DNA from 3 places in the Afipia sp. DC4300-2b1 genome. Region 2 is predicted to be linked to each of the others. Evidence: predicted binding sites of a transcription regulator. Region 2 holds the regulator's gene; each other region holds the start of a gene.

Region 1 (4,316 bases), on a different contig from region 2:
GCCATTCGGCTGAAGCACGTCTTCGTCGATATGACAGCGGCCGCGGACGCGTGACCGGTCTCCCAGTACGGTGGATCTCTGACGCAGAGGCGGGCCCCTTGCCGGATGAACCACTGCTGATCAATAACGAGGCATGCGATGAAATGGGGAGATAGCACCCGCGACTCTGAAATCGCACTAGCAGTGTGGCCGAACTATCGTCCGCGGTTCGGTAACTGGTTGATGCAGGAATTGGTCGAGCAGGGTGACAAAGCTCCCATCTGGCGCGACCGGAGGGTGCCGACCGAGGACGGGCGCGTGCGTGGCGACCTCTATCCGGATCGCGAGGCTGCCGCGTCGGCGGCAGCTACTCTCAACCAAGCCTTCCGTGAAGCACTTGCGGCCCGGGACATGGAAGCCGCAAAGAAGCATTCGCTGCAGCTCAAAGTCGAGAAGAGCCTGCAATCCAAGCAGCGGCTTCACGACGAAGAGGGGCTCATGCTGGCAGACGCTCGTCGGCGGCACGCGAACGATCCGCGCCCGGTGTCCTCGGAAATCGTTCTCCCGGCGGAGTCGGAGCCGTTCCGGCAGGAATTGAGCGAGCAACTTTCGGAGATGCCTTATCTGAGGGTCGTCTTGGTCGGCGAGCCGGCACGCCGCTGGCATCGTTCAATTCTCTACCTCTCGCACGACAATATGTGGTCCAAGCCTTATGCGGCGGGTGAACGATCCGCGGCCATCGCAATGCGGGCACGCATTGCCAATGGGTTTGGCTTTAGCGCTGATGCCCATTGGGGGAAGACCAAAGCCAAGATTCGCCAAATCTTGTTGCCGCGGGCCAATCAGTTGCTCCAGCTCGCGAGCGTGCAAAGAATGTTGGCCGAGGCGTTAGCCAATGGTCAAAGGGTGCTGGTCTCGAACGGTGTCGTCTTCTGGTACGAGGAGGACGGTGGCATCGGCTGGCAGGTGAAGCACACCACTTCCACCAAAGAGTCCGAGGGAAGCACTTTATGGAAGGAAGGCACCATCCGCTCGATCAACCACGGTCGATTGGTCATCTTGCCCTATATTAAGGAAAGCGGAGAGCAGGTTCGAGGCCATACCCGGAACGGTCCGAATGACGGAAGAGCGAAGCCACGGCATCCTGATCACTATGTGGACATCCCATTCGCACAACTCGATGGTGACCTCATGATCGGTTTGTTTGGCGAATTACCCTACGAATAATCTAATACGTAGGACCAAATCCACCGGCACCTATGTCGACAATGACTACGTCGAGCCCGGCTACCAAGAGCAATACCTGGAAGTTGAGGTCGATGGTCATTGGATCGAGGCAATTATTGTCGTCGAAGAGATGGTTATCTTCTGGGAGCGTTTTCTGAAAGCGCATCGGCCGCAAGCCGTCTTGAGTCCACCGCGCAATCCATTCACCCACATGCCGGAATGAGGTGCTGAGTGGGCGATGTTCGGATGACCTCGGCCAAAGACGTGTGAGGCGAAGGCTGGCAGAGACGGCTCATCCCCACATGCCGCGCATGCGTGACTTCACGTCGATGGGGGCGCGGGCCGCTCGTGCCGGAGCGCTGCCGGCCTTTGGCCGGGGCCAATGGCAACTCTGGAAATGCTTCGTCATCGCATTCGGAATGAAACGCGTGCGCTGGGCATAGACGTGGCGATCCCCGAAACTGCGCTGGCCGTGGGTGAAGAAACGCTGCGGCACCATCAGATGAAGCTGATCCTTGGCACGGGTCATGGCGACGTACAGCAAGCGGCGCTCCTCCTCGACCTCCGGCGTCGAGCCGACGCCGAGGTCGGAAGGGATGCAGCCGTCCACGACGTTGAGGACGAATACCGACGACCATTCCTGTCCCTTGGCGGAATGGATGGTGGAGAGGATCAGATAATCTTCGTCAAGCAGCGGCGGCCCGGCTTGGTCACTGGTGGCATCAGGTGGATCGAGGGTCAGTTCGGTCAGGAACCGCTCGCGCGTCGGATAGGTCGCGGCAATCTGCGCGAGCTGGCTGAGGTCGGCCTCACGGTGAGCGGCGTCCTCGTAACGCTGCGCCATGAACGGCAGATACCAGCGGCAGGCGAGGTCGAGTTCGGCCGGCCAACCCGCGGCGCCGAGATGTAGCGTGCTCATGGTCTCGACGAAATTCTGCCAATGCTCCGCCGCGGCCGAGGGTGGCCGGAAGCCATCCAGACCCGCAGCCGCATTGCCGCCCGCGGCAATCCCATCGAGAAACTTTGCCGCTGTGCCGGGGCCGATGCCGGGCAGAAGCTGAGCAACCCGGAATCCGGCCACGCGGTCGCGCAGATTGTGCGCCCAGCGCAGGGTCGCCAGCACGTCTTTGATGTGAGCCGCTTCGAGGAATTTGAGGCCGCCGAATTTGACGAACGGGATGTTGCGCCGGGTCAGCTCGAGTTCAAGCGTTGCGCTGTGGCTCGACGTCCGGAACAGAACAGCCTGTGACTTCAAGCGAGTCCCGGCTTCGCGGTTGGCGAGGATAGTCTCGACGATATATCCCGCTTGCGCATTGTCATCGGCGACGTTCACAAGCGCGGGCAGATCGGAGGAGGGCCGGTTCGACCAGAGGTTCTTGGTGAAGCGCTCGGCAGCGAGATCGATCACGGCGTTGGCCGCGGCAAGAATGGGCTGGGTGGAGCGGTAGTTCTGTTCCAGCGTGATCAACTCGGCTTTGGGCGTGAAGTGTCCGGGAAAGTCCAGGATGTTGCGCACTGTGGCCGCACGAAACGAATAGATCGATTGCGCGTCGTCGCCGACGACGGTCAGGCCGCGCCCGGTCGGCTTGAAGTTGAGTAGGATCGACGCCTGGAGGCGGTTGGTATCCTGATATTCGTCGATGAGGACATGATCGAAGCGGCCTGACAGATCGTCGGCAAGCGCGGGCGCCATCATCATTTGCGACCAGCAAAGCAACAGGTCATCGTAGTCGAGCACGTTCTGCTTCTGCTTGGCCTCGACATAGCCGCTGAACAGTTTCCGCAATTCGGCTTCCCATTCCGCGCACCATGGAAAGGTCGCGCCGAGAACTTCGCCGAGCGGCAGTTCCGCGTTCACCGCCCGTGAGTAGATCGCAAGGCATGTGTCCTTCATCGGAAAACGCTTCTCCATCTTCGAGAAGCCAAGATCGTGCCGCACGAGATTGATGAGGTCGGCGGAGTCTTCCCGATCATGGATCGTGAAGGCAGCGTCCAGTCCGATATCGGTCGCATACTCGCGCAGCAGTCGCGCGCCCATCGCATGAAACGTCCCCGACCAGGCGAGGGCGTCTGCCATCACGCCTGACTTCGGGCCGAGCGCTTTTTTCATGATCCGTTCCACGCGGCGTTGCATCTCGACTGCCGCCCGACGCGAAAACGTCAGCAGCATGATGCGTCGCGGGTCGGCGCCCGAAACGACGAGATGCGCGACACGGTGCGCAAGCGTGTTGGTCTTGCCCGAGCCGGCGCCGGCGATGATCAGAAGGGGTGGGGCCTCAGCCAGGACATCGCAACCATGCTCGACCGCCCGCCGCTGCTCAGCATTCAGCGCATCGAGATAGGCCGCGCCTAATCCCTGTCCATTTGCCGTTCTGACCTGCTGCAGCATGCTCTCGCCCCGAATCCCGAGCCTATGGTACAAACCATGAACGAGGCTTTAAGTCGAATGAATTCGCGGCCTTGTCTTGGCTGCGATTGTCGCTGCTGCCTTCTTTGGCGCTATCGACGCTTCTTCCCGCTCGGCCAAGGCAGGGTACCGTCGAGTTCGCGCAGACCGTAGGACCGCTCTTCCCACTGCTTTCGCTCCGGCCGTGGCGGGGGAACTTCGTCCTCTTCAAACCACAGCAATGTCAGCGTCTGATCCCATCGATCAAGATGAAGCACGTCTTCGTAGAGCGCGCCCTCACGCTCCCAATCCTCAAACCATTCCTCCGGCGCTGCTTCTTCAGGGCCTGTCGGTTTTTCACCTGCGCGCGCGCGGGCGCTGTAGGAACTCGTTGGTAAAGCCGAACCTGATTTAATCCAGGCTCGCGCATCGCGAAGGGCGGCAGATCGGGCGCTGTAGCGGACTTTGCCGCCTTCAGCGAGCACAAAGGCGCAAGGTGCGCGGGAGAACGTGGCGAAGCGGGATCCTGTCGAGATCAATGAGGCATCGAACTCGTCTGCCAGCGCGTTGACCGCCGCGAGACCCATATCCGCCATATCCACGCGCGGTTTGAAGAGCTTGTACGGCAGCAGAAGTTCGGCTGCGAAGGTATCGCAAAAGATTTCGCCTTGCGGTCGTTGCGTGTAACGCCAGCTCGGCTGGGCATGATCTGCCGGGATTTCCA
Region 2 (4,316 bases):
CTTCTGCTCGACGTCCTCCACAAGCCGCTTGAATCCACCTTCGTCGTTATCGAGGAGGTCGACACGGACAACTGGGGATGGGGCGGCCTGCCCGCGCTCGAATACCGCAAGCAGCGCGCCGCCAGCGGCAAATAACCGGGACTGAGGCCGCCACCGCCTGGCGGCCTCAGTTTTCCGGCAAAATCGAACAGCGCATTCTGCATCCGTTCCGCTATCCAGCCTGATCGCTTCCGCTAGCATTGTCTCGGCGATGCCGGAGCGGCGCGATGGCGGGCGGGGGCGGCGAAGACCGGGAGCGATCCCGAGAGAGATCCCAAGGCCGGGCGGGGCGCGCCGTCGGCCGAGCTGTTTCTTGGCCGCCGCGCAGTGCCGTGCCTGCCGCCGCCGGCTTCACGGAAAGCGCATCGTCATTCCTCATCGGAAAAGCCCGAAGCTGGATCGCGGCGGAAGCCGGACCGGGCCGGTTGCTGCCATGGGTGCCGGTCGCGTTCGGCGCGGGCATTGCGATCTACTTCGCTGCTGACCGTGAACCCGTGGCGTCGGTTGCTGGCGCGACGGCTGTTGTGTTTTGTGCGGCGGCATTCCTCGCGCGGCGAAGCCGCATCTTTCCTTTCGCGGTGATGCTGGCCGCACTGGCGGCGGGGTTCGCCACAGCCACGCTGAAGACTGCGCGCGTCGCCCATGGCGTGCTGGCGCGACCAATGTTTTCGGTGACAGTGAAGGGATTTGTCGAAACCCGTGACGAGCGCGAGCGCACCGATCGTTTCGTGCTGCGTGTGGAAGAGATGGAGTCGCCGCGCGGTGTTATGAAGCTGGAGCGCGTGCGGCTGTCGGTGAAGAAGGGGACAGCGCCCGCCGTCGGCAGCTTTGTCGAACTGAACGCGCGATTGCTCCCACCGCTCTCGCCGCTGCGTCCGGGGAGTTACGACTTCGGCCGCGACATGTACTTTCAGGGCATCGGCGCGTCGGGCTTTGTCATGGGCGCGATCAGGACGGTTGATGCTCCACGCAGCGGCGGCGCCTATCTGCGCTACGCCGCCACGATGCAGGGGATGCGGGATGCCATCGACGCGCGCATTCGCAGTGTCGTCTCCGGCGATAACCGCGCCATCGCCACGGCGCTGCTCACCGGCCGGCGCGATGCGATTTCCGCGCCGGTCAACGACGCGATGTTCATTTCAGGACTGGGCCATGTGCTGTCGATTTCCGGCTATCACATGGCGGTGGTGGCGGGCGTGGTGTTCTTCGCCGTGCGCGCGCTGCTCGCGCTGTTTCCCGCGCTCACCGTGACATTTCCGATCAAGAAATGGTCCGCCGCCGCAGCGCTGATCGCCGCCGCTTTCTATCTGCTGCTGTCGGGGGCTGAGGTCGCCACGCAGCGTTCGTTCTTCATGACGGCGGTGGTGCTGATCGCGGTGATGGTCGACCGGCGCGCGATCACGTTCCGCACGCTCGCCGTGGCGGCGATGATCGTGCTCGCGATCGCGCCGGAGGCGCTGGTACACCCAAGTTTCCAGATGTCGTTCGCGGCGACGCTTGGCCTCGTGGCGCTGATCCAGATCGGCATGCCGAACCTGTTTGCCTCGCCCGACAATTCGCAGGTGGCGCGCGCGGCGCTCTGGGGTGGACGCGAAATCACCATGCTGGCGCTCGCGTCGCTGGTGGCCGGGTTCGCGACCATGCCCTACGCGGCGTTTCATTTTCATCGCGTGACGCCTTACGGCGTGCTGGCCAATCTCGCGGCGATGCCGGTGGTCTCGATACTGGTGATGCCCGCAGGGCTGCTCGGGCTGCTTGCGATGCCGTTCGGCTTCGACGGCGTGTTCTGGCGGCTGATGGATGTCGGCATCGGATGGATGGTGGCGGTGTCGCAATGGGTGGCGGCGCTTCCCGGCGCGATCGGCCAGATCGCGTCATTCGGCGCCGGGGCGCTGGCCTTGATGAGCGCAGGCATTATTGCGCTCGGTTTGTTGCGGACGCCATTGCGATGGACGGGAGCAGGGCTCATCGCACTGGCAACAATCTGGGCGCTGACCACGCCGCAGCCGGACATCCTTGTTGCGGGAGACGGCACCTCGGTCGCGGTGCGCGGGAAGGACGGCAGGCTGCGCCTGATGCGCACCGGAAAGGATGCTTTCCTGTCACGCGAATGGCTCGCAGCCGACGCCGACATGCGCAAGGCAACCGACGCGTCGCTGACCGATGGCGTTTCGTGCGACCCATCTGGATGCGTGGTGCAGGCGGCGGACGGCTCGACCGTCGCGCTGACGCTGAAACCCGATGCGTTCGCGGATGATTGCGTACGCGCAGCGGTCATCGTGACACTGCGTCAGTCGCCCGCCGATTGTGCGGCCATGGTGCTGGATAAGGAGATGCTGCGCAGGCGCGGCACACTCGCCCTGCGCAAAACCGCAGACGGCTACGCGATCACGGCCAACAAGCCGCGCGGCGTCGACCGTCCGTGGTCACCGGCAAATGCCGATGATGACATCGAAACACCCGCTGTACGGTCAAGCCGTCCCGCGCAGCCTGTCGATGCGACGCCGGCAGAGAGCGATCTCCAGCCGGACGATTGATCCAGCCATCATTCCGGACAGGCCAGCAAATTCAACGGGCAAGTTTCTGGATTCCGGGTTCGCTCGCAAAAGCTCGCGCCCTGGAATGAAGGAACCCGAAAGTCTCAGTACTTGCGGACAAGCCCGATCAGCTTGCCCTGAATCCGCACGCGGTTGGGCGGCAGGATGCGAACTTCATAAGCTGCGTTGGCCGGCTCCAGCGCGATGGACGCGCCGCGGCGGCGGAAGCGCTTCAGGGTGGCTTCTTCCTCGTCGATCAGCGCCACCACGATGTCGCCGGTGTCGGCGGTCTCGTTGCGCTGGATCAGCACGGTGTCGCCGTCGAGAATGCCGGCTTCCATCATGGAATCGCCGCGCACTTCGAGAGCGTAGTGTTCGCCGGAGCCGAGCATGTCGGGCGGCACGCTGATGGTGTGGCTGCGGGTCTGCAACGCCTCGATCGGCGTACCGGCTGCGATCCGGCCCATGACCGGCACGGCAACCGGGAAGCTGGCATCCTCATCAGGACCGAGGGACGGAGCCGACCGGACCTTGCCGAGGTTGCCCTCGATGACGCTTGGCGTGAAGCCGCGGCGGGCGCCGCCGGGGCTGGCACTCGTTTCGGGAAGCTTGATGACCTCGATGGCGCGGGCCCGGTTGGCGAGCCTGCGGATGAAGCCGCGCTCCTCAAGGGCGGTAATGAGCCGGTGGATGCCGGACTTGGACCGCAGGTCCAGCGCGTCCTTCATTTCGTCGAAGGAGGGCGGAACACCAGCTTCCTTGAGCCGCTCGTTGATGAAGCGCAGAAGCTCGTATTGTTTGCGTGTCAGCATCTGAATTGGTCCCCGATCCCAAGGATCTCAAGAATTCCCGCGTTCTGATCCGAAGCCGCGCCTCTCTGGATCCCCACCGAGAACAAATGGAAAGGGACACTCAGGAGTAGCGAGTCACTCGAAACAAATCATGAACGAACACTATCTGTTCCATATGTGTTCCGCAACCCCTTAATTTCACGTCAACGACGGGGCCCGTGTGATCGGGATTGTCAGTCCGGCAGCCGCAGGATCGTGCAGGGCGAGCCGGCGGGGGCCGCGGGCGCGAATGGCGGACGGACGATCAGTGCATTCGCTTCGACCAGTTTTGCCACCAGCGAACTGTCCTGCGCGCCCACCGACGTGGCGACGGGTACACCGTCGCTGCCGGCTGTGACGCGCGCCCGCAGGTAGTCCTGCCGCTTGTCGTTGGCGGGCAGCTCGCGCCCAAGCCTGGCTTGCTCGAGTGGATGATCGATCGTGGTTCGCCCGGAGAGCGAACGGATCAGCGGCACCAGAAACAGGAAAGCGCAGACGTAGGACGACACGGGGTTCCCGGGCAGGCCGAGCACGCGCATCGCCCCGAGCCGTCCGTTCATCATCGGCTTGCCGGGCCGCAGCGCGATCTTCCAGAAGGCCATGTCGAAGCCTTCGGTTGTCAGCGCGGCCTGAACCAGATCGTGATCGCCAACCGATGCGCCGCCGGTGGTGACAAGAACGTCTGCTCCAAGATCGCGCGCGCGCCGGATGCCGCCGGAGGTTTCTTCGAGTGTGTCGCGCGCGATGCCGAGTTCGATCACGTCCGCGCCTTCGCTGCGCGCGAGTGCAGCCAGCGCGAAGACATTGCTGTAGACGATCTGACCGGGGCCGGGTGTCGTGCCCGGAGGCACCAGTTCGTCGCCGGTCGCGAGGATCGCCACCTTGGGACGGCGGTGCACCGGCAACCGCG
Region 3 (4,316 bases), on a different contig from region 2:
CGCACGCACCAGCAGGTTCATGACCCATCCGGTGTTCCACGAGCACCGCTCGGAGACCGAGCTCCTGCGCTACATGCGCAAGCTTTCGGATCGCGATCTCGCGCTCGACCGCGCCATGATCCCGCTCGGCTCCTGCACCATGAAGCTGAACGCCACCACCGAAATGATCCCGGTGACCTGGCCGGAATTCGGCGGACTGCATCCCTACGCGCCGAAGGAACAGGCTGCCGGTTATCACGCCATGTTCACGACGCTCGAGAAATGGCTCGCCGACATCACCGGCTATGACGCCGTGTCGCTGCAGCCGAATTCCGGCGCGCAGGGCGAATATGCCGGGCTGCTGGCGATCCGCGCCTGGCATCGCTCGCGCGGCGAGGCGCACCGCAAGGTGTGCCTGATCCCCTCCTCCGCCCATGGCACCAATCCGGCATCCGCCAGCATGGTCGGCATGGACGTGGTGGTGGTTGCCTGCGACGCACGCGGCGACGTCGATGTCGAGGACCTGCGCAGGAAGGCTGCGCAGCATGCGAACGATCTTGCCGCGGTGATGATCACATACCCGTCGACCCACGGCGTGTTCGAGGAGCACATCCGCGAAATCTGCGACATCGTTCACGGTCACGGCGGACAGGTCTATCTCGACGGCGCGAATCTCAATGCGCAGGTCGGGCTCGCCCGCCCCGGCGACTATGGCGCGGATGTCAGCCATCTCAATCTGCACAAGACCTTCTGCATTCCGCATGGGGGCGGCGGACCGGGCATGGGCCCGATCGGCGTGCGCGCGCATCTCGCGCCGTTCCTGCCCGGACATGTCGCAACCGACGGCGGCAAGGCCCCGGTCGGTCCGGTGTCGGCGGCGCCCTACGGGTCCGCATCGATCCTCGTCATCTCCTACATCTACATCCTGATGATGGGCGGCGAAGGCCTGACCCGCGCGACGGAAGTCGCAATCCTGAACGCGAACTACATCGCCAGGCGGCTCGATCCGCATTTCCCGGTGCTCTATCGCAACCACAACGGCCGTGTTGCGCACGAGTGCATCGTCGATCCGCGCGGGCTGAAGGCAGGATCGGGCGTCACCGTGGACGACATCGCCAAGCGGCTGATCGACTACGGCTTCCATGCCCCGACCATGAGCTTCCCGGTGCCGGGCACGCTGATGATCGAACCGACCGAATCCGAATCGAAGGCGGAACTGGACCGCTTCTGCGACGCCATGATCGCGATCCGCCGCGAGATCGCCGACGTCGAGGCCGGACGATGGCCTATCGCGGCCTCGCCGCTGCGTCATGCGCCGCACACCGTGCACGACATCGCCGAGGATCACTGGCAGCGGCCGTATACGCGCGCGGAAGGCTGCTTCCCGGCCGGCACCTCGCGCAGCGACAAGTACTGGTCGCCCGTGGGGCGCGTCGACAACGTTCATGGCGACCGCAATCTGGTCTGCTCATGCCCGCCGGTCGCGGATTACGCGCAGGCGGCGGAGTAGTCGCACGCGCGATTTCTAAACCGGTCATCCCCGCGAAAGCGGGGATCCACCTTCCTCTTTCTCATTTGAAGAGAACGACGCATCCGCCCCACATCCCACGGCATCGATAGCTCGGGGAGTATGGGTCCCCGCTTTCGCGGGGACGACGCCGAGAGAGAACAGCCGCGCTCATAGCTCAAAAACAAATCGGGCGCTGGGGATGTCGGCAACTCAACATCCACAACGCCCGTTTGCTTCCGAAGGTGCGATGGATGCCCGAAAAGGATTCCCGTCTTTTCGGATCGCACCGGCCGGGCCGTGAAGCCCGGTCGAAAATGAACTCTTTTTAGTTGTCGCGTTTTCTTAACGCGAACCGGTTCCCACTTCGCCTGAAAACGCTTTATTCGTCCTGCGGCTCCTCGCCGTCGGCATCGCGTTCCGGCGAGCCGGCCAGAATCTGCTCAGCGATCAGGCCGGAGTTCTGCCGGATCGAAGCCTCGATCTTGGCGGTGATCTCGGGGTTCGCCTTGAGGAACGCCTTGGAATTCTCGCGGCCCTGCCCGAGGCGCTGGCTGTCGTAGGAGAACCAGGCGCCGGACTTCTCGACGATGCCGGCCTTGACGCCGAGGTCGAGGATTTCGCCCATCTTCGAGACGCCCTCGCCGTACATGATGTCGAATTCGACCTGCTTGAACGGCGGCGCCAGCTTGTTCTTCACCACCTTGACCCGGGTCGAGTTGCCGACGACTTCGTCGCGCTCCTTGATCTGGCCGATGCGGCGGATATCGAGGCGCACCGAGGCGTAGAACTTCAGCGCATTGCCGCCGGTGGTGGTTTCCGGCGAGCCGTACATCACACCGATCTTCATGCGGATCTGGTTGATGAAGATCACCATGGTGTGGGACTTGTTGATCGAGGCGGTCAGCTTGCGCAGCGCCTGGCTCATCAGTCGCGCCTGCAATCCAGGCAGCGCGTCGCCCATCTCACCCTCGAGTTCGGCGCGCGGCACCAGCGCCGCCACCGAGTCCACGATCAGCACATCGACCGCACCCGAGCGCACCAGCGTGTCGGCGATTTCCAGCGCCTGCTCGCCGTGGTCCGGCTGCGAAATCAGAAGTTCATCGACATTGACACCGAGCTTGCGGGCATAGACCGGATCGAGCGCGTGTTCGGCGTCGATGAAGGCGCAGATGCCGCCCTTCTTCTGGGCTTCGGCCACCGTATGCAGCGCGAGCGTGGTCTTGCCGGAGGATTCCGGCCCGTAGATCTCGACCACCCGTCCCTTCGGCAGACCGCCGACGCCGAGTGCGATATCCAGCCCAAGCGAGCCCGACGGAATGACCTCAATGTCCATGGAGCGGTCGTTCTTGCCGAGCTTCATCACGGAGCCCTTGCCGAACTGGCGCTCGATCTGGGAGAGCGCGGCCGACAGGGCCTTGGTCTTGTCCATGGACGATCCTTCAACGATACGCAGGGCGGCGGGGGCCATCTGATGCTCCTCTTATGTATGGGATTCGCCTGCCGGACAAACGGCTTCCCAGGGTCGGCGGACCGGAATCGGTGGTGATCCGATGGAAAAGAATGTACCCTTTTTGTTCCAAGTTCGCAATATGTTCTTTTCAGGGACCGGGCAAGTATATACCCTGAGGACATGTAACATGTTTTGTGGTATTGCCTGCCCCGCCTCTACTCGCAGTAGTATGCGGGAAATCAGATGCACGGGCCCTAAATGGATACGCCGCTCTTTCTCACTTTCTTCCTGTTCGCGGTACAAACCGCCGCAGGCGTGGCCCCTATGAGGTGGCCAGAGCACAAATGGTTGGCTGGCGTAATTTTTTGGGTCTCTGGGGCCTTTGCCCTAGTTTGCCTTGCGTGGTGGACGACCTCTAACCGCGAAACAGTGATGGCTATATTTGAACCTAGGAACTTCATTGCATTTGGTTTGCTCGTTGCAGTTGTCGCGTTTGGGTATCAGCAGATACAAACGCCTAAATCTGTCGAGGAAGCTCCTCCAGTTAAACCAACCCAATCAGCAGTTCCGGCTGCACCGACACAGCCCGCTCTAGGCTCGGTTTTAATTCCAGCCAAGTACTACTCAAGCGGCGACAAGGAGCGAATATCCGAACTGCTATTTAGTGCTTCGGTAGCGATCAATCGGGCATTGCCAAAGGTTCAAGCTGGCTTGACGCAGATTGCTGGAGGCTGGGACAAGCCTAACGAAGACATCGCGCCATATCTCGCGACCATACGAGATATGCAGGCGTCCATAGGAGAGCTTCATACCGCGCTGTTTGGTAAACTTATTCCCGACAACACGAACTACAATTCCGAATTGAATGCCCTATTGCAGCCGAATGATTGGGGTATTGAGAAAATGCAGATTGCTCTGAACGAGTACCACAACGCCTTGACGGTCTTTAGGGACTATCAGGGCGTCTTTCACCAACAGACATCTCTTCCTTATGATCCGAGCAAGCGGGACAATTTGGTGAAGTTGGTTACCCTTGCGCGGGACAATATGGTTCTTAACGGCGACAATAATTTTCGAAACTGGGCGGGCCGATGCAAACTAAGAATCGAAGAAACACAGAAAGCCCTGAGATGAAGCGCTTCGACAAGCTTTTGCAAATGATGGCTACTCAACCCGAACCTTCGGAAAAGCCTGCAAAAGCAACTCGAACATCAAAGCAGGCTGACTCCTCAAGTTATGGCGATACTCGAACTCGCGCAGGTAAGTCTGCAAGTGCTTCTTTGAAACCCAAACATAAGTCCCGTTGATCCCGCGCTTCACGCTGGACCAGAACGACTCAATTCCGTTCGTGTGAACGTCGCCGCGAACATATTCTTT

What was found. Region 2 encodes LexA, which represses DNA repair genes until DNA is damaged. Its sites were predicted from a motif close to TGTTCNNNNTGTGTTCNG; they were not measured.
Region 1: ACP7AL_RS23335 (ATP-dependent helicase) is a predicted target of LexA. The motif match lies at 3,621-3,638, and genes of this name have one in related genera.
Region 3: recA (recombinase RecA) is a predicted target of LexA. The motif match lies at 3,069-3,086, and genes of this name have one in related genera.

The regions. Positions count from the first base shown of each region.
Region 1 is NZ_JAFCSX010000006.1:185,909-190,224, forward strand. Features, by position in the region: gene ACP7AL_RS23320 (hypothetical protein) at 1-54, shown strand, start outside; gene ACP7AL_RS23325 (hypothetical protein) at 139-1,206, shown strand; gene ACP7AL_RS23330 (hypothetical protein) at 1,184-1,429, shown strand; gene ACP7AL_RS23335 (ATP-dependent helicase) at 1,499-3,595, opposite strand; gene ACP7AL_RS23340 (ImmA/IrrE family metallo-endopeptidase) at 3,706-4,316, opposite strand, start outside.
Region 2 is NZ_JAFCSX010000005.1:81,687-86,002, forward strand. Features, by position in the region: gene ACP7AL_RS19995 (tautomerase family protein) at 1-135, shown strand, start outside; gene ACP7AL_RS20000 (ComEC/Rec2 family competence protein) at 267-2,576, shown strand; gene lexA (transcriptional repressor LexA) at 2,681-3,388, opposite strand; gene glp (gephyrin-like molybdotransferase Glp) at 3,601-4,316, opposite strand, start outside.
Region 3 is NZ_JAFCSX010000002.1:516,402-520,717, reverse strand. Features, by position in the region: gene gcvP (aminomethyl-transferring glycine dehydrogenase) at 1-1,489, shown strand, start outside; gene recA (recombinase RecA) at 1,869-2,957, opposite strand; gene ACP7AL_RS09160 (hypothetical protein) at 3,198-4,073, shown strand; gene ACP7AL_RS09155 (IS1595 family transposase) at 4,104-4,316, opposite strand, start outside.